4 regions of the Pseudomonas sp. MM227 genome follow, and region 4 is predicted to be linked to each of the others. Evidence: predicted binding sites of a transcription regulator. Region 4 holds the regulator's gene; each other region holds the start of a gene.

Region 1 (4,844 bases), 610 kb from region 4:
CACACAGCAGCAACAGGCAGGCTAGGGGTGAGCGCATGGAAACTTCTCTGAGTGGCGCTTGCATGGGGGCCAGCATAGAGCAATTGAGGGGGTGCGTGCAGCGTTGCCATGGTAGGCGCAGAACGAAAAAAGGCCACCCGAGGGTGGCCTTTCTGTCACATCACAGGGATCAGACGCTGTAGTACAGGTCGTATTCCAGTGGGTGTACGAAGGTGCGGACCTTGATTTCTTCTTCGCTCTTGAGGGCGATGAAGGCGTCGATGAAGTCATCGCTGAACACGCCGCCCTTGGTCAGGAACGCACGGCCCTTGTCCAGCTCTTCCAGGGCTTCCTTCAAGCTGCCGCAAACCTGCGGGATTTCCTTGGCCTCTTCGGGCGGCAGGTCGTACAGGTTCTTGTCGGCGGCATCGCCGGGGTGGATCTTGTTCTGGATGCCGTCCAGGCCAGCCATCAGCAAGGCCGCGAAAGCCAGGTACGGGTTGGCTGCCGGGTCCGGGAAGCGCGCTTCGATACGACGGCCTTTCGGGCTGTTGACGTAAGGAATACGGATGGAAGCCGAACGGTTGCGGGCCGAGTAGGCGAGCATGACCGGCGCTTCGAAACCTGGGACCAGACGCTTGTAGGAGTTGGTCGACGGGTTGGTGAAGCCGTTCAGCGCCTTGCCGTGCTTGATGATGCCGCCGATGAAGTACAGCGCGGTGTCGGACAGGCCGGCATAGCCTTCGCCAGCGAAGGTGTTCTTGCCATCCTTGGAGATCGACATGTGCACGTGCATGCCCGAGCCGTTGTCACCGTACAGTGGCTTGGGCATGAAGGTAGCGGTGCGGCCGTAGGCGTCGGCAACGTTGTGCACGACGTACTTCAGGGTCTGCACTTCGTCGGCCTTGGCGACCAGGGTGTTGAACTTGACACCGATTTCGTTCTGGCCGGCAGTCGCCACTTCGTGGTGGTGAACTTCGACGACCTGACCCATCTCTTCCAGTGCGTTGCACATGGCGGTACGGATCTCGTGGTCATGGTCGACCGGTGGCACTGGGAAGTAGCCGCCCTTGACGCCTGGACGGTGGCCCTTGTTGCCGCCTTCGACGTCCTGGTCGGTCATCCAGGAAGCCTGTTCCGAGAAGATCTTGAACATGGAGCCGGAAATGTCGGACTTGAACTTCACTTCGTCGAAGATGAAGAACTCAGGCTCCGGACCGACGAACACGGTGTCGCCGATACCGGTCGACTTCAGGTATTCCTCGGCGCGATGGGCGATGGCGCGTGGGTCGCGATCGTAGCCCTGCATGGTGGACGGTTCGATGATATCGCAGACCAGGATCAGGGTCGGCTCTTCGGTGAACGGGTCCAGAACGGCAGTGCTGTCGTCCGGAAGCAGGATCATGTCGGAGGCTTCGATGCCTTTCCAGCCTTCGATGGAGGAACCGTCGAACATCTTGCCGACTTCGAAGAAGTCGTCATCCAGGGCATCGCGCGCTGGCATGGTCACGTGCTGCTGCTTGCCTTTGGTATCAGTGAAGCGCAGATCAATCCACTTGACGTCATGATCTTTGATGAGTTGAACCGACTTCGACATGTTGTCCTCCGGGGTGGAATGGGGCCGATTGTGAAAGGGGGCCCCTAAATATGTGTGATGCCGGGCCCGATAGTCGGCCAAGGCAACCTGCCTCACAAGGGAGCAATTTGCATGCCAGTGCCCCGTGATGGGCGCAACGCTGATTCTCACTATCCGCAGGTTCGAACCCATTCCCCTGTAGCAGCGGCGCAAGCCGCGTCACGCTTCGTCCCCGGCATTAATAGGTATGAGCGCGGGACGCGGCTTGCGCCGCAGCTACAGGAGGTGGGGTTGAATAGGGGTGCGCTGGTTTGGTGCGGGTCTGTTTTAGATGGTCGATATTGGTGCGTTTGCCCGTTCGTACGATAACTGGTCAAACCTTGAGCAATTTCCGCTATAATCCGCGCCCCTCTTTTCAGGCTGGCATTTCGCGCGCTGTTTTCATGAAACTTATCGTAAAAGTCTTTCCAGAGATCACCATCAAGAGCCCGCCGGTGCGCAAGCGCTTCATCCGCCAGCTCGCCAAGAACATCCGCATGGTGCTCCGTGACCTGGACCCGCAGCTGATGGTTACTGGCGTGTGGGACAACCTTGAAGTCCAGACCAAGCTGACGGACGCAAAGGTGTTGCGCGAGATGACCGAACGCCTGAGCTGCACGCCAGGTATCGCGCATTTCCTGCAAGTGGACGAATACCCGCTGGGCGATATGGATGACATCGTGGCCAAGTGCAAGGCGCACTTCGGCCCGCTGCTGCCTGGGAAGATCTTTTCGGTACGCGCCAAGCGTGCCGGCAAGCATGCCTTCAGCTCGATGGATGTGGAACGCACCGTCGGCAGCCAATTGCGCCGCGAGTGTGGTGCTGCCGGCATCGACCTGAAAAAGCCCGACGTGGTGGTGCGCCTGGAAATCCGCGACCAGCGCCTGTTCGTCATCCATGACCAGCACGACGGCATGGGTGGCTACCCCTTGGGCGCGCTGGAACAGACGCTAGTGTTGATGTCGGGCGGTTTCGACTCCACCGTTGCCGCCTACCAGATCATGCGCCGTGGCCTGATGACCCACTTCTGCTTCTTCAACCTGGGCGGTCGCGCCCATGAACTGGGGGTGATGGAAGTTGCCCACTTCCTCTGGAAGAAGTACGGCAGCTCTCAGCGCGTGCTGTTCATCAGCGTGCCGTTCGAAGAAGTGCTGGGCGAGATTCTCGGCAAGGTCGACAACAGCCACATGGGCGTGATCCTCAAGCGCATGATGCTGCGGGCCGCCACGCGCCTGGCCGACCAACTGAAGATTCCCGCGCTGGTCACGGGCGAAGCCATCTCGCAGGTGTCCAGCCAGACCCTGCCCAACCTGTCGGCGATCGACAGCGCGACCGACAAATTGGTACTGCGCCCGCTGCTGGCGAGCCACAAACAAGACATCATCGATCAAGCAGTTGAAATTGGGACTGCCGATTTTGCCAAACACATGCCAGAATATTGCGGCGTGATTTCGGTCAACCCGACCACCAGTGCAAAATTGCCGCGCGTCGTCCATGAAGAGAAGTCTTTCGACATGGCCGTTCTTGAGCGAGCGCTGGAACGCGCCAAGCTGGTGTCCATTGATGAAGTCATCGACCAGCTGGGCCGGGATATCGAGGTCGAAGAGGTCAGCGAGGCGCTGTCCGGACAAGTCGTCATCGATATCCGCCACCCCGATGCCCAGGAAGACCAGCCGCTGTCACTGGCCGGCATCGAGGTCAAGGCAATGCCTTTTTATGCCCTGAACAGCCGCTTCAAGGAACTGGATTTCACTCGCCAGTACTTGCTGTATTGCGACAGGGGCGTCATGAGCCGACTGCATGCTCACCATCTGTTGAGTGAGGGACATGCCAATGTGCGCGTTTATCGTCCGACATAGAGTCCCAGGGTTGAATGGTGGGAGTATCCGCCATCGCCCTCCCGACCCCCAGACAGCGTAGGAACTACTGCGCTAGGCAATGCTGCGTCAGAAACAGGCTCGGAATGCTCATTTACAACCAGTAAACTGTGCTTCCTCGCCTATTTCTTCCTTGCCTTGCCGTCGCTCGCTACGTTCCTACGCTGTCTGGCCCGGATAGCTTTTTGTTTAATATTCGCCACGTAGAATGCGCGGCAACCGAATCCTCTGATCGAGATACACAAGTGATCGAAAATCTACGCAACATCGCCATCATTGCTCACGTTGACCATGGCAAGACCACCCTGGTAGACAAACTCCTGCGTCAGTCCGGCACCCTGGAGCGCAACGAGCTCAACGACGAGCGCGTGATGGACTCCAACGACCAGGAAAAAGAGCGTGGCATCACCATCCTGGCCAAGAACACCGCCATCAACTGGAACGGCTACCACATCAACATCGTGGACACCCCGGGCCACGCCGACTTCGGTGGCGAAGTAGAGCGCGTGATGTCGATGGTCGACTCCGTGCTGCTGCTGGTCGACGCCCAGGACGGCCCTATGCCGCAAACCCGTTTCGTGACCAAGAAGGCGTTCGAAGCCGGTCTGCGTCCGATCGTCTGCATCAACAAGGTCGACCGTCCAGGCGCGCGTCCGGACTGGGTTCTGGACCAGATCTTCGACCTGTTCGACAACCTCGGTGCCACCGAAGAACAGCTGGACTTCAAAGTCGTCTACGCCTCGGCCCTGAACGGCATTGCCGGTCTGGAACACACCGACATGGCCGAAGACATGACCCCGCTGTACCAGTCGATCGTCGACAACGTACCGGCTCCGAAAGTCGACCGCGACGGCCCGTTCCAGATGCAGATCTCGGCACTGGACTACAACAGCTTCCTGGGCGTCATCGGTGTTGGCCGTATCGCTCGCGGCAGCGTCAAGCCGAACACCCCGGTGGTCGCCATCGGCGCCGACGGCAAGAAGCGCAACGGTCGTATCCTCAAGCTGATGGGTCACCACGGCCTGCACCGCATCGACGTCGAAGAAGCCTTCGCTGGCGACATCGTCTGCGTGAGCGGCATGGACTCGCTGTTCATCTCCGACACCCTGTGCCAGCCGGACAACGTCGAAGCAATGAAGCCGCTGACCGTCGACGAGCCAACCGTTTCCATGACCTTCCAGGTCAACGACTCGCCATTCTGCGGTAAAGAAGGCAAGTTCGTGACGTCCCGCAACATCAAGGAACGTCTGGACAAAGAGCTGCTGTACAACGTTGCCCTGCGCGTTGAAGAAGGCGACTCGGCCGACAAGTTCAAGGTCTCCGGCCGCGGCGAGCTGCACCTTTCGGTACTGATCGAAACCATGCGTCGCGAA
Region 2 (4,844 bases), 2.0 Mb from region 4:
CAGGCCACCAGGCACGTTACCCTGAGCGGGCACGATGAGGCTGCCGTCGGACTTGAAGCTCAAGGTATTGACCAACGGCGTGGTGGCCGTCGGATCGGACGGATTGCGACCGTCGATGGTGGTGTGCATGGTCCAGCTGTTGGCCGTGGCATCCTTGACGAAGTACTGGTTCATCTGGTGGGCGTTGCCCAGGCTGTCGTACACATCGGTGTTGAAGGTGTAGTTGTAGCTTTTGACGTTGCTCGGGTCGAACGGGGTAATGGTCGCCTGCGGCGCGCTGGAGTTGAGGTTGACCGTTTCGGCGATTTTCGAGGTCGCTTTGGGCTGCAGGTTCGCGGAGTCGATTTTCAGGTTGGTCAAGACGCCCGTCTGCACTACGCCGTCCTGGGCGTTGTAGCCCTGCAGGTTGTTGCCGCTCACGTCGACGACGTTGCCGTCCTTGTCGCTGTAGAAGGCACCGGCACGGGTGTAGAGCTTCTGGCCACCATCGTTGAGCACGAAGAAGCCGTTGCCGTTGATCGCCAGGTCGAGGCTCTGCCCGGTCGAGGCGATGTTGCCCTGAGTGAACTGCTGCGACACGGCCGCGGTGGTCACACCGCTGCCCACGCTGGTCTTGCCGGCCGTGGCGCGAATGGATGCGGCGTACTGGTCGGCGAATTCCGCGCGCGAGGATTTGAAGCCGGTGGTCGCGACGTTGGCAATGTTGTTGCCGGTGACGTTGAGCGCCTTGTTGGCTGCCGAAAGACCGCTGAGGCCGATATTGAAAGTCATGCTGTACTCCTGCGCCGGACGAAGCGGCTCAAATTCCGATGGTTTGGACTTTCGACAGCGCAACGCTACCCAGTCCAGCGAGGTTGAGGGTCAGTTCACCGCCGTTGGTGCCCATGGTGACGCTGTTCACCGTGGCTGGAAGGTAGGTGCTCATGGCCGTGGCGGTACCGTCGACGGTGGCTGCAGCCTTGAAGGTGTAGGTGCCGGCAGCGGCAACCGCGCCGTTGCTGTCCTTGCCATCCCAGGTGAAGGCGGCGTTGCCGGCGGACTGGCTGCCCAGATCGATATTGCGCACCAGGTCACCTTTGGCGTCGTAGACGCCCACCGTGGTGTTGCTGCTCGACGAGGTCAGCGCCACCGAGCCGGTGAGGCCCTTGGTGGGGTCGACCACGGCGGTATCGGTCTGGGCGATGACCGAGCGGCCGACCAGCGACGAGGCCTGCAGCGCCTGGGACGATTGGTAGTTGTTGACGATGGTACCCACCGACGCATTCAGGCTCTGCATGCTTTCCAGGCTGCTGAACTGCGCCAGCTGAGCGACGAACTCGCCATTGTCCTGGGGATCGAGGGGGTTCTGGTTCTGCATCTGGGTCACCAGCAGCTGCAGGAACGCGTCCTTGCCCAACGCACTGCCGGCGGTGCCGGTCGAGCTGTCGGTGCTGCTGGTGGTCTTCTGCAATGAGTCCAGGACCGAGGCGCTCACGCCATTGTTAATGCTGGTAGTCGTCATCTGCGCTCGCCTCTATCACTGACCCAGGGTCAGCACCTTCTGCATCATGGTCTTTGCGGTATTCATCAGTTCGGCGTTGGTCTGGAAGGAACGACTGGCCGAGATCATGTCGGCCATTTCCTCGACCACGTTGACGTTCGGGTAGTAGACGTAGCCATCCTTGTTCGCCGCCGGGTGATTGGGCTCGTAGCGCGCTTCCAGATCGCTCTGGTCCTCGACCACGCCGGTGACCTGCACACCCTGCCCCGCCGAATCCTGGTCCTGGAACAGCGAACCGCTGTCGCCGGCCTGCTGGCCCTGAAGCATGGTGGCGAACACCGGATGCCGTGCGCGGTAGGTCTGGTCGATGCTGGACGACACGGTTTCGGCGTTGGCGATGTTGCTCGCCACGGTGTTCAGGCGCGTGGTCTGCGCACTCATGCCGCTACCGGCAATGTTGAAAACGCTGGCAAGGGACATGGCTTAATCTCCGCGAAGGGCCGATACCAGCCCTTTGAACTTGCTGTTGAGCAGGGTGAAACTGGCCTGGAAGTTGACCGAGTTCTCGGCGTAGTTCGACTGCTCGATCTGCGCATCGACGGTGTTCTGGTCCAGCGAAGGCTGCGTGGAAATGCGGTACTGCAAGGTCTCGTCGCCCGAGCTGAAGCCCTGGGCGGCGATGTGCTTGCTGCTGGTGGTCTGCAGGCCGAAGGCACCTTTGCCGTTCTGCTCGTTCTGCGCTGCCAGCACCGAGGCGAAGTCCAGGTCCCGAGCTTTGTAGTTGGGCGTGTCGGCGTTGGCGATGTTGTTGGCCAGCACTTCGGCGCGCTTGGCGCGAAAGCCCAAGGCCTGCTCGTGAATGCCCAGCGCTTTGTCGAAACTGATGCTCATGTTGGTACCTATGCGGCAGACCAGATGGTTCGTGCAGGATAGATAGCAATCAGTGTGCCAAGTCTCAAAAAGCCCGTCCCATGCGGGTTGCGGGCCTATCAGGCGTTGGGTGATGCCAGAAAAGCGGCAAGAAATTTCCGCTGGAGGGGAAAAGCGGCAACGCTGGCGCCAGAAAAATTGCCGCCCGTGCGCCTTGGTCGCACGCCTGGGTGAAGGAGGCGCGCCAGGCGCAAGATCACTTGGCCTGGTAGATGATGCCGGGGCTGCACTGCACCATCTGATACAGCTCGGGCAAGCCGTTCAAGGCTTCGGATGCACCCAGGAACAGGTACCCGCCCGGCTTGAGGGTGCCATGGATACGGGTGAGGATGTCTTTCTTGACCTGTGCGGAAAAGTAGATCAGCACGTTGCGGCAGAACACGATGTCGAACTTGCCCAACGCCGCATAGCTGTCGAGCAGGTTGAACGCACGAAACTCGACGCGACTGCGGATGGGCGCCTTGACCGCCCAGCGCCCTGGCGTCTTGGGATCGAAATAGCGCTGCAGGCGCTCCTGGGAGAGGCCGCGGCCGATCGCCAGGCTGTCGTACTCACCACTCTTGCAGTTGGTCAGCATGCTGCCGGACAGGTCGGTGGCAACGATCTGCACGCCCGACTTCAACTGCCCCAGGTTGCTGCGCTCGAACTCGTCGATGGTCATCGACAGCGAATAGGGTTCCTGGCCGGACGAGCACGCCGCCGACCAGATGCGCAGGCGTGCGCCTGGGCTGGCCTTGATGCTTTCGGGCAAAACCTTGTTCTTCATCACTTCGAAAGGATAGGTGTCGCGAAACCACAGGGTTTCGTTGGTGGTCATGGCGTCCACCACCTGCTCGCGCAGGCCGCTGCGCGGCTGGGTCTGGATACGCTGCACCAGTTCGCCCAGGGACTTGATGCCCTGCTGCTCCATCAGCTTGTTCAGGCGGCTGGCAACGAGATACTGCTTGTTCTCGCCCAAGAGAATGCCACAGGCTTTTTCCAGGAAGACCCGGAACTGATCAAAATCCAAATTACCCGTAGACACGGTGCCGCCTCTTGCTGGTTCGGTAGGCCGGGCGCTGGCGCCCGGCATTCATACTGCTGCCTTGATGCGATCGACGACCCGTGCCGCCAGGTCGTCGGGGCGGAACTTGGCAAGGAAATCGTCGGCGCCGACCTTCTTGACCATGGCCTGGTTGAACACCCCTGACAACGACGTATGCAGAATGATGTGCAGCTTCTGCATGCGTGGGTCGCTGCGGATCTCGGCGGTCAGCGTGTAGCCGTCCATCTCCGGCATCTCGATGTCGGAGATCAGCATGAGGAATTCCTCCTCCGGACGCTTGCCCTCGTCGACCATCTTGCGCAGATACTCCAGCGCCTGACGGCCGTCGTTCAAGGCCACCACTTCTACCCCCACGGTCTGCAGGCAACGGGTCACCTGCTTGCGTGCCACCGATGAATCGTCGACGGTCAACACGCGCAGGGAAACGGCCTTGCTGTGCGTCTCCTCGTCGACCACGCCGACCGAGATCGCTTCGGAGGTCGGCGCCACTTCGGCGAGGATTTTCTCGACGTCGATGATCTCCACCAACTGGTTATCCACGCGGGTGACGGCCGTCAGGTAGTGATCGCGGCCGGTACCCCGGGGTGGTGGATGGATCTCTTCCCAGTTCATGTTGACGATGCGTTCCACCGAATGCACCAGAAAGCCCTGAATCTTGGTGTTGTACTCGGTGATGATGACGAAGGTATCGGTCGATGCCACAAGGCCCGCAGCACCCGTGGCCATGTCCAGATCGAGGATCGGGATGGTCGCGCCACGGATGTTGGCCACGCCGCGAACCACCGGGTTGGACTTCGGCAATACCGTCAGTTTGGGGCATTGCAGCACCTCCCTGACCTTGAAGACGTTGATCCCGTAGAGCTGCTTGCCATTGAGGCGAAACAACAACAGCTCCAGGCGATTCTGCCCAACCAGCTGCGTGCGCTGGTTCACCGAATCCATTACACCCGCCATGCCCAAACTCCTCTTGCGACCCGCTCGATATCGGCACGGGCCTTGCTATTAGCACTGCATGAACGCAAAAACGACAGTTTCTCGACACATCGCCGCGTATTTATTCTGGGCCGTTGCCACGGTGGGTGGCGCGGTGCTCGGCAGTGCGGCGCGCGCCGACAATGTCACATTGCCCGAACAGCTTATCGGTGTCACCCAGGGTTTTCTTGAGTTCACTGTTGAAGATTATCTGGCGACCTCGCAAATCCAGGGCCGCTACGAGATCGAAGTGAACAATCTCGACCCGCGTCTGCGCATGCCCGGTTGCGACCGGCAACTGTCGGCCAGCCTGGAAAGCCCGGCGCAACCCATGGGCCGGGTGACCGTGCGAGTGCGCTGCGAAGGCGCTGCGCCGTGGACGGTATTCGTTCCGGCGCAGGTCCGGCTGTTTCGCGA
Region 3 (4,844 bases), 780 kb from region 4:
CACGCAGCCAGATCATCATTCTCGAAGCGTTGCTCAAGCTGCGCCAGGTCTGCTGCGACCTGCGTCTGGTCAACAGTGTTGCCCCGCCTGCACCAGGGCACAGCTCGGGCAAGCTGACCAGTCTGCTGCAACTGCTCGACGAACTGCTGGGCAACGGTCGACGCATTCTGCTGTTTTCCCAGTTCACCTCGATGCTGGGCCTGATCGAACAGGAGCTGCACAAGCGCGGCGTGCCCTATGCGCTGCTCACCGGCACCACCCGCGACCGCCGGGCCCCGGTCAAGGACTTCCAGGACGGCAAGCTGCAGATCTTCCTGATCAGCCTCAAGGCCGGCGGGGTGGGCCTGAATCTGACGGCGGCGGACACGGTCATTCACTATGACCCGTGGTGGAACCCCGCAGCCGAGCACCAGGCCACCGACCGCGCCTACCGTATCGGCCAGGAGAAACCGGTGTTCGTCTACAAGCTGATCACCCGTGGCACGGTAGAGGAAAAGATCCAGCGCCTGCAGCAGGAAAAGTCGGCCCTGGCGGCGGGCGTTCTCGATGCCCGCGAAGGCAGCGACTGGCGCCTGCAGGGCGACGATATCGACGCCCTGCTCGCACCGCTGCCCAGCCCTCCCTCCCAGCGCCGCTGAATGCAGGTTCAGTCGAGGAAATCGGCGACCGTTTCGCGCTGCCCCAGCAGGAACCCATCGGCCACCAGGCGCAGAGGCTGCAAGTCGGTATCGCTTCGACCGGCCTCGATCAACTGCGCGAAGTAGTGGTAGAGCAATGGGTATTCGCCTGTCGTGGCGAGCGTCTGTGGCACGTCGTCGATCAGCAGGTGTGCACCGCCATGGGTCAGGCGCAGGCAGCCTTCGGCGCAGCGCACCTCGATCTGCCAGAGTTCGTCGTGGCCGTGGTCCCAGTCGAACGCGGCGCTGACCGTCAGGCCGGTGGCGTCACTCATGGTCAGGTCGGCCGCAATCGGCGCCTGCCGGTTGCCGGGAAAGCGCAGGCTGGCGTGGGTGACGAACAGCGGTTCGGGCAACACGTGGCTGATGATCGACAGGGCGTTGATACCCGGATCGAACACACCCAGCCCCCCGGCCTGCCAGATCCACTGCTGGCCCGGGTGCCACTTGCGCACGTCTTCCTTCCACTGGACCGTGACCGCCTGCAGCTGCTTGCCCACCAGCCAGGCCCGCGCGGCCTCGACGCCTGCGGCGAAGCGTGAGTGCCAGGCGAACAGGCACGTCACGCCCTTCTCGGCGGCCAGTTCGACCAATGCCATGGCCTCACCGAGGCTGGCGCAGGGTGGTTTTTCCACCAGCACATGCTTGCCGGCCTGCAGGGCTTCACGCACTTGTGCATAACGGCCCTGGGGCGGCGTGCAGAAGGCCAGCGCCTGGATGTCCGGGCCGTTATCGAGCAGCTCGCGCAGGCTGCCGAAGTGCGCGACACCGGGGCAAGGTGCCCCCAGCGTGGCCACTGCGGCCAGCTCGAAGGCCGGGTTGTCGCGCAGGGCGGGCACATGCTGATCCTGGGCGATCTTGCCGTAGCCGACCACGCCGAGACGAATGGGGGACATCGTGAACTCCTTTTTTATTGTTTGGCTGGGGCGTTATAGCAGTTACGCGGCTGCCGGCATACGCAGCGGCGTACAAGCGGCCAACGGGGATCGGACCGGGACTTGCATGCAGTCGGGCTGTCCATCATCGAAGTTGCGAGCCCGCCATGCCCGACCGCGCCCTGCCAGACCGCCCCATGCCCCCTGCCCTGCGCTTCATGCTGGCCGCCCGCCGCAGCGAGCTGGAAGGTCTGCGCGGACTTGCCGACACCTGCGAACTGGTGACCTTGATCAGCCGCCTGGTCCACGCGCTGCAGCGCGAGCGGGGCTACACCAATGTCTACCTGGGCAGCCAGGTCGAAACCTACCGCAGCCAACTCGACCTGCATACGGAACAGGCGCGGGCACTTGAACAGGACGTGCTGCAGCGGTTGCAGGCCATGGACCTGAACGCGGCCAGCGCTGCCGACCGTGCCCGCCTGTTCAATCGTGTGGCCTACGTGCTGCACGGCTTCGACGAACTGCCCGGCCTGCGCCGTCGCATCCGCGAACGTCTGCTGAGCCCCAGCGTCGCCACGGCGGCCCTGACCCGCCTGGTGGGTGGGCTCATGGCCGTGGTGTTCGAAGCGGCCGACACCGCCATTGATCCGAGTATCACCCGAGTGCTGGTGGCGCTGTTCAATTTCATGCAGGGCAAGGAGCTGGCCGGCCAGGAACGCGCCACCGGCGTGGCGGGCTTCTCGGCAGGCTTCTTCGATGCCGGTGTGCAGGAGCGCATCCTGCACCTGACGCAAAGCCAGCAGCGCTGCTTCCAGACCTTCGGCGAGTTCGCCGACCCAGTGGCCGGGCAGCGCTGGGCCGACCTGCAGCACAGCGAGATCACCGCACAATTGCTACGCCTGCGCGAAGTGGGTATGCGCACCTCGGCACAACACCCCGTGGACCCCGGCCTGTCGCAGCTGTGGTTCGAGCTGCACAGCCAGCGCATCGACCAGATGCACGAGGTAGAGACACACCTGGCCGAACAACTGCTCGCCAGCTGCCAGAGCAGCATCAAGCTGGCCAATGCCGACCTGGACAACCACCGCGTGCTGCTGCAACGCCTGGCCAGCCTGGAAACCATGGGCTGTGGCGATGCCCGCCTGTTCAGCGTGCAGGCCAGCGATCTCGACAGCCCGGCGCCCGACGGCCACGGCCCGCAGATGGGCCGCTCGTTGCTGGATCTGCTGCAGGCCCAGACCCACCGCCTGCAGGACGCCAACCTGCAGCTGGACGAAGCACGCCAGGCGCTCAACGAACGCAAGTTGGTGGAGCGCGCCAAGCAGTTGCTGATGAACGAATACGCGTTGAGCGAGAGCGAGGCCTACACCCGACTGCGGCAATCGGCGATGTCGCGCGGGCTGCGCATGGTCGACATGGCGCAGAACGTACTGGCCGTGGCCGGCAAGGGTTGAGGCCGACCTTGCGCCCTATTTGCACATCCCAAGGGCGGCATGCTCCGCATCCGTGCACGGCGGCGCGGCCGATCGCTGACAAACAGCCACAGCACGTGGCTGCAGCCGCCTTGGCACGCAATCTGCTTTGAGACCTGCAGGACCGCAGCCACCTGCGGTCGACATTTCGAATCCTGGACAACGGTGTCCACGCGTTCCCGGCAGCACTGCCAGGAACGGGTGAACACCGTTTTTTTTGCATTTTTTTGGCCGCCACCAGCAGGGGAATCAGCGATGGATGACAAGCCTTTCAAAGGACACCCGGAAAGCGCACACGACGCCAAGCGTCGGCACTTTCTCAAGCAGTCGTTGACCGTCGCCGGTGCCGGCGCCGCCCTCGGCCTGCTGCCACCGGGGCTGTCTTCGGCGGTGTGGGCGGCGGGCAGCGACGGCCTGGAAACCACCACGGCCAAGCTGGGCTTCATCGCCCTGACCGACGCCGCGCCGCTGTTCGTCGCCGACGAGAAAGGCTTTTTCGCCAAGCATGGCATGACCGGAGTGGAAGTGCTCAAGCAGTCCTCCTGGGGTACCACGCGGGACAACCTGGTGCTGGGCGCGGCCGCCAATGGCATCGACGGCGCACACATTCTCACCCCCATGCCCTACCTGATCGCGGCCGGCAAGGTCACCCCCAACAACCAGCCGGTGCCGATGTACATCGTCGCGCGGCTGAACCTGGCCGGCCAGTGCATCTCGGTGGGCAACGAACACGCAGACCTGGCACTGGGCCTGGATTCCGCGCCGTTCAAGGCCGCGCTGGCCAGCAAGCGTGCCAGCGGCAAGGCCGTCAACGCGGCGATGACCTTCCCCGGCGGCACCCACGACCTGTGGTTGCGCTACTGGCTGGCCGCAGGCGGGATCGACCCGAACAAGGACCTGTCGACCATCGTCGTGCCGCCGCCGCAGATGGTTGCCAACATGAAGGTCGGCAGCATGGACAGCTTCTGTGTCTGCGAGCCGTGGAACGCCCAGCTCATCAACCAGAAGATCGGCTACACCGCCAACACCACCGGCGAGATCTGGAACAAGCACCCGGAGAAAGCCCTGGCCCTGCGCGCCGACTACGTCGACAAGAACCCCAACGCGACCAAAGCACTGCTCAAGGCGGTGATGGAGGCGCAGATGTTCTGCGAGCAGCCACAGAACAAGGAAGAAGTCGCGCAGATCTGCGCCAAGCGGCGCTGGATCAACGCGCCTGTCGCCGACATCACCGAGCGCATGAAAGGCAACTTCGATTACGGCAACGGCAAGGTGGTCAACGACAGTCCACACATCATGCGCTACTGGGACGACTTCGCCTCCTACCCATTCAAGAGCCACGACCTGTGGTTCCTCACCGAGAACAAGCGCTGGGGCTACCTGCCCAAGGACTTCGACAGCCAGGCCTTGGTCGCCAAGGTCAATCGCTCCGACCTGTGGCGCCTGGCCGCTGCGGAACTGAACGTGCCAGCGGCGCAGATTCCCGATTCCGACTCGCGCGGCATCGAAACCTTCTTCGACGGCAAGACCTTCGATCCACAGAACCCGCAGGCCTATCTCGACAGCCTGTCCATCAAGGCCCTGGCCTGATGTTTCCCGCACGTACCGGAGGTCATCATGAATGCTGAAGTGAAGAAGCTGCACAGCGCCGCGCAAGCGGTTGCCAAGGCTCAGGTCAAGCCGCCGGTACTGGCGGGCTTGCTGAAGAACACCCGTCGCTTCGTGCTTCAGCAGTGTCTGCCGCCGGTGGTGATCGGTGCCCTGCTGTTGCTGGTCTGGCAATTGGTCTGCAGTGGCAAGGGCGCTGCGCTGCCGCCGCC
Region 4 (4,844 bases):
CTGGCTTTACTCGCCTTCGTCGAACTTGTCGTTGATCAGTTTGACGATGGCATCGAGCGCCTGCTGATCCTGCTCGCCTTCGGTGTGCAGGTGAATGGTGGTGCCTTTTCCGGCTGCCAACATCATTACACCCATGATGCTCTTGCCGTCGACCAAAGCTTCTGGTGTGCGGCCGACGCGTACCTGGCAGGGAAAGCGTCCCGCCACGCCGACGAATTTCGCTGCGGCGCGGGCGTGCAGGCCGAGCTTGTTGATGATTTCTACTTGGAGGGCGGGCATTGCGCGGGGGATCCTTTCAGCTGAGGTCGCGATGGCGAACCTGGACGTTCTTGAGCGACTGCTGCAGCAATCGGCCCAGGCGCTCGGTCAAGTATACCGAGCGATGATGCCCGCCTGTACAGCCGATGGCGATGGTGACATAGGCGCGACTGCTGGCGGCGAAGCGCGGCAGCCATTTGAGCAGGTAGGAGGAGATGTCCTGGTACATCTCTTCGACGTCCGGCTGGGCCGCCAGGTATTCGGCGACCGGGGCGTCGAGCCCGGACTGTTCTCGCAGCTCCGGCTTCCAGTAGGGGTTGGGCAGGCAGCGCACGTCGAACACCAGGTCGGCGTCTATGGGCATGCCGCGCTTGAACCCGAATGACTCCACCAGAAAGGCCGTACCAGGCTCTGGCTTGTTCAGCAGCCGGACCTTGATTGCATCGCGCAGCTGGTAGAGGTTCAGGTTGGTCGTGTTGATCTTGAGGTCGGCCAGATCGACGATGGGCCCGAGCAGGTCGCTTTCGACGCGGATGGCCTCGGCCAGCGAGCGGCTCTCGTTGCTCAGCGGGTGGCGGCGACGGGTCTCGGAAAAACGCTTGAGCAGCGTTTCTTCGTCGGCGTCCAGGTACAGAACATCGCAATTGATGTGCTTGGCCCGTACTTCGGCCAGCAGTTGGGGAAAACGTGATAAATGGCTGGGCAGGTTGCGCGCATCGATTGACACCGCTACCTGCGGCTGTGCCAGCTCGGTGTGGATCAGGGCACGCTCTGCCAGTTCGGGTAGTAACCCGGCCGGCAGGTTGTCGATGCAATAGAAACCGTTGTCTTCGAGAACATCCAGGGCAGTGCTCTTGCCTGAGCCTGAGCGGCCACTGACGATGATCAAACGCATGGTTAATGACCGCTCTGTTCGTCCAGTACCACTTGGTACAAGGCTTGATTGCTGGGCGCCGAACGCAGTTTCTCACGCACTTCCTTGCGATCGAGCATGCTGGCGATCTGGCGGAGCAACTCCAGGTGGGCATCGGTGGCCGCTTCGGGTACCAGAAGCACGAACAGCAGATCCACGGGAGCGCCGTCGATGGCGTCGTAGTCGATCGGGGCGCTCAGGTGGATAAGGGCGCTGACGGGTGTATCGCAGCCCTTCAGGCGACAATGCGGGATGGCAATGCCGTTGCCGAATCCGGTCGAGCCCAGTTTTTCACGGGCAACGAGCGCTTCGAATACCGTTTGGGTATCCAGCGTGGGCACTTCGCGACCGATCAACTCGGCGATGTTTTCGAGTGCTTTCTTCTTGCTGCCGCCCGGCACGTTCACGCATGAACGGCCGGGGGTCAGGATGGTTTCTAGTCGGATCATGAGTGGGGAGTGTCAGCGAGCAGTCGCGCCTTGCAGCAGACTTTGCTGTTTTTCCTTATGCTTTTTGAGTTGGCGATCCAGCTTGTCGGTAAGCAGGTCGATGGCCGCGTACATGTCGTCATGTTCGGCGTTGGCAACCACCTCACCACCGGGTATGCGCAGGGTGGCTTCGATTTTCTGTTTGAGCTTCTCGACCTCCATGATCACCTGAACGTTGGTGATCTTGTCGAAATGACGTTCGAGCCGCTCGAGTTTTTCCCCGATGTAGGTTCGCAGGGGTTCGGTCACATCCAGTTGGTGTCCACTGATGTTGACTTGCATACCGCTTCTCCTTATTGCCATTGCATAAAGAAGCAGGCTTGGGTGCCTGCCACTGGAACGCTGTGGCACATCGCAGGGCTACATCAACCGCTTGCGTTCGCTGGACGGCGCAATCCCGAGGGATTCGCGATACTTGGCGACCGTTCGGCGGGCTACCTGGATGCCTTGTGCCTCCAGTAAACCAGCGATCTTGCTGTCACTCAACGGCTTTTTCTGATTTTCGGCCGCGACCAGTTTCTTGATGATCGCGCGGATCGCCGTGGAGGAGCATTCGCCACCTTCCGAGGTACTGACATGGCTCGAAAAAAAGTATTTCAGCTCGTATATGCCACGGGGTGTATGCATGTATTTCTGCGTGGTCACCCGTGAAATGGTCGATTCGTGCATGCCCACCGCCTCGGCGATGTCGTGCAGCACCAGAGGCTTCATGGCCTCGTCGCCATAGTCGAGGAAGCCGCGCTGGTGCTCGACGATCTGCGTCGCCACCTTCATCAGGGTCTCGTTACGGCTCTGCAGGCTCTTGATGAACCAGCGCGCTTCCTGCAGCTGGTTGCGCATGAAGGTGTTGTCGGCGCTGGTATCGGCGCGCCGCACGAAACCGGCGTACTGCGGATTGACTCGCAGGCGTGGCACGGACTCCTGATTGAGCTCGACCAGCCAGCGGTCGCTGTCCTTGCGCACGATGACATCGGGCACGACGTATTCCGGCTCGCTGGATTCGATCTGCGAGCCGGGTCGCGGATTGAGGCTCTGCACCAGCTCGATGACCTGGCGCAGCTCGTCTTCCTTGAGCTTCATGCGGCGCATCAGCTGGCTGTAGTCGCGCGAGCCGAGCATGTCGATGAAGTCGCTGACCAGGCGCTGGGCTTCGGCCAGCCAACGGGTCTTGGGCGGCAGCTGGCGCAGCTGCAGCATCAGGCATTCGCTCAGGTTGCGGGCGCCAATGCCAGCGGGCTCGAACTGCTGGATGCGGTGCAGCACCGCTTCGATCTCATCCAGCTCGATGTCCAGTTCAGGATCGAAAGACTCGCAGATTTCCTGCAGCGTCTCGTCCAGGTAACCCTGGTTGTTGATGCAGTCGATGATGGTCACGGCGATCAGCCGATCGGTGTCGGACATGGGCGCCAGGTTCAGCTGCCACAACAGATGCGTCTGCAGGCTTTCGCCGACCGATGTGCGCGTGGTGAAGTCCCACTCGTCGTCATCGTTGCTCGGCAGGCTGCTGGCGCTGGTCTGGTAGATGTCTTCCCAGGCGGTGTCCACAGGCAGTTCGCTGGGGATGCGCTCGTTCCAGTCGCCTTCCTCGAGGTTGTCGACCGTAGGCGCGGATTCCTGGAAGCTCGGCTCCTGGATTTCCTGGGGCGGTGTCTGCTCGACCTTGTCGGCCAGCGGGTCGCTGTTGTCGAAGTCGTCGCCTTCTTCCTGGCGTTCGAGCATGGGATTGGATTCCAGCGCTTCCTGAATCTCCTGTTGGAGGTCCAGGGTCGATAGCTGGAGAAGGCGGATGGCCTGTTGCAACTGCGGTGTCATCGTCAGTTGCTGGCCCATACGTAGGACGAGCGATGGTTTCATGGCAGGAACTTAACACCTTGGTCGCCGGCGCGAAGCGCCTTCTACTACGGGTACCGAAGCACCCGGCTTATGTCGTAAGCAAATTATATGCCTGAAACCTGAGTGTTTGCCTAGGGCGCCATGAAAATTAATGCCCGTGGGAGGGCGCTGGCGCCCTCGGGCCTTACAAGCGGAACTCGTGGCCCAGGTAGACTTCGCGCACCAGATCGTTGGCCAGAATGGTCTGGGCATCGCCTTCGGCAATCAGCTGGCCGTCGTTGACGATGTAGGCCGTTTCGCAGATATCCAGGGTCTCGCGGACGTTGTGGTCGGTGATCAATACGCCGATGCCCTTGGTCTTGAGGTGGTGGATAATCTGCTTGATGTCGCCGACCGAAATCGGATCGACACCGGCGAAGGGTTCGTCGAGCAGGATGAACTTGGGTGCGGTGGCCAGGGCGCGGGCGATCTCTACGCGGCGACGTTCACCCCCCGAAAGACTCATGCCCAGGTTGTCGCGGATGTGCGTGATGTGGAATTCCTGCAGCAGGCCTTCGAGCTCTGCCAGCCGAGCCGTGGCATCGAGTTCCTTGCGGGTTTCCAGAATGGCCATGATGTTGTCGGCCACCGACAGCTTGCGGAAGATCGAGGCCTCCTGCGGCAGGTAACCGATGCCGGAGCGGGCGCGGCCATGCATCGGCTGGTGACTGACGTCCAGGTCGTCGATGAGCACACGGCCCTGATCGGCCTGCACCAGGCCGACGATCATGTAGAAACAGGTGGTCTTGCCGGCCCCGTTGGGGCCCAGCAGGCCGACGATCTGCCCGCTTTCGATGGACAGGCTGACGTCGCGTACGACTTGCCGGCTCTTGTAGCTCTTGGCCAGGTGCTGCGCTTTCAGAACTGCCATTACTGGGCCTTCTGCGGTGCGTCGGATTTCTTCTTCGGCTGGATCACCATGTCGATGCGCGGACGAGGCGTGGTGACCTTGCTGCCCGTGGCACGGCCGGCGTTGACCACCTGGCGCACGGTGTCGTAGACGATCTTCTCGCCTTCGGACGTGTTGCCGTCGTTGATGACCTTGGCCTTGTCGATCAGCACGATGCGGTTCTGCGCCGCGAAGTACTGGATGGTCATGCCGTAGGCCTGCACGATGGGCTTGTCGGCGGCGGGTTTCTGCTCGTAGTAGGCCAGGTTGCCGACAGCAGTGAACACGTCCACGTCGCCCGTGGCATTGCGGGTGATGGTCACGGTATTGCCGGTGATCTTCATCGACCCTTGGGTAATGATCACATTGCCCTTGTAGGTCGCCACACCCTGTTTGTCGTCGAGCTGGGCATCGTCGGACTGGA

Evidence for each region. The regulator sigma-54, encoded in region 4, starts transcription at its own class of promoters, with help from an activator protein. The targets are predictions, from matches to a motif close to ANTGGCATNNANNTTGCTNT.
Region 1: glnA (glutamate--ammonia ligase) is a predicted target of sigma-54. The motif match lies at 1,676-1,695, and genes of this name have one in related genera.
Region 2: flgB (flagellar basal body rod protein FlgB) is a predicted target of sigma-54. The motif match lies at 2,414-2,433, and genes of this name have one in related genera.
Region 3: ONG87_RS07920 (CmpA/NrtA family ABC transporter substrate-binding protein) is a predicted target of sigma-54. The motif match lies at 3,116-3,135, and genes of this name have one in related genera.

What each region holds. Positions count from the first base shown of each region.
Region 1 covers NZ_OX352319.1:339,853-344,696, forward strand. The annotation lists gene ONG87_RS01545 (DUF4124 domain-containing protein) at 1-37, opposite strand, end outside; gene glnA (glutamate--ammonia ligase) at 170-1,576, opposite strand; gene thiI (tRNA uracil 4-sulfurtransferase ThiI) at 1,999-3,453, shown strand; gene typA (translational GTPase TypA) at 3,717-4,844, shown strand, end outside.
Region 2 covers NZ_OX352319.1:2,967,147-2,971,990, forward strand. The annotation lists gene flgE (flagellar hook protein FlgE) at 1-771, opposite strand, end outside; gene flgD (flagellar hook assembly protein FlgD) at 800-1,501, opposite strand; gene flgC (flagellar basal body rod protein FlgC) at 1,517-1,960, opposite strand; gene flgB (flagellar basal body rod protein FlgB) at 1,964-2,371, opposite strand; gene cheR (protein-glutamate O-methyltransferase CheR) at 2,607-3,434, opposite strand; gene ONG87_RS13440 (chemotaxis protein CheV) at 3,483-4,409, opposite strand; gene flgA (flagellar basal body P-ring formation chaperone FlgA) at 4,468-4,844, shown strand, end outside.
Region 3 covers NZ_OX352319.1:1,729,051-1,733,894, reverse strand. The annotation lists gene ONG87_RS07935 (DEAD/DEAH box helicase) at 1-638, shown strand, start outside; gene ONG87_RS07930 (Gfo/Idh/MocA family protein) at 647-1,573, opposite strand; gene ONG87_RS07925 (nitrate regulatory protein) at 1,750-3,006, shown strand; gene ONG87_RS07920 (CmpA/NrtA family ABC transporter substrate-binding protein) at 3,280-4,614, shown strand; gene ntrB (nitrate ABC transporter permease) at 4,642-4,844, shown strand, end outside.
Region 4 covers NZ_OX352319.1:946,748-951,591, forward strand. The annotation lists gene ONG87_RS04210 (HPr family phosphocarrier protein) at 7-279, opposite strand; gene rapZ (RNase adapter RapZ) at 296-1,153, opposite strand; gene ptsN (PTS IIA-like nitrogen regulatory protein PtsN) at 1,156-1,620, opposite strand; gene raiA (ribosome-associated translation inhibitor RaiA) at 1,633-1,941, opposite strand; gene ONG87_RS04230 (RNA polymerase factor sigma-54) at 2,020-3,513, opposite strand; gene lptB (LPS export ABC transporter ATP-binding protein) at 3,677-4,402, opposite strand; gene lptA (lipopolysaccharide transport periplasmic protein LptA) at 4,402-4,844, opposite strand, start outside.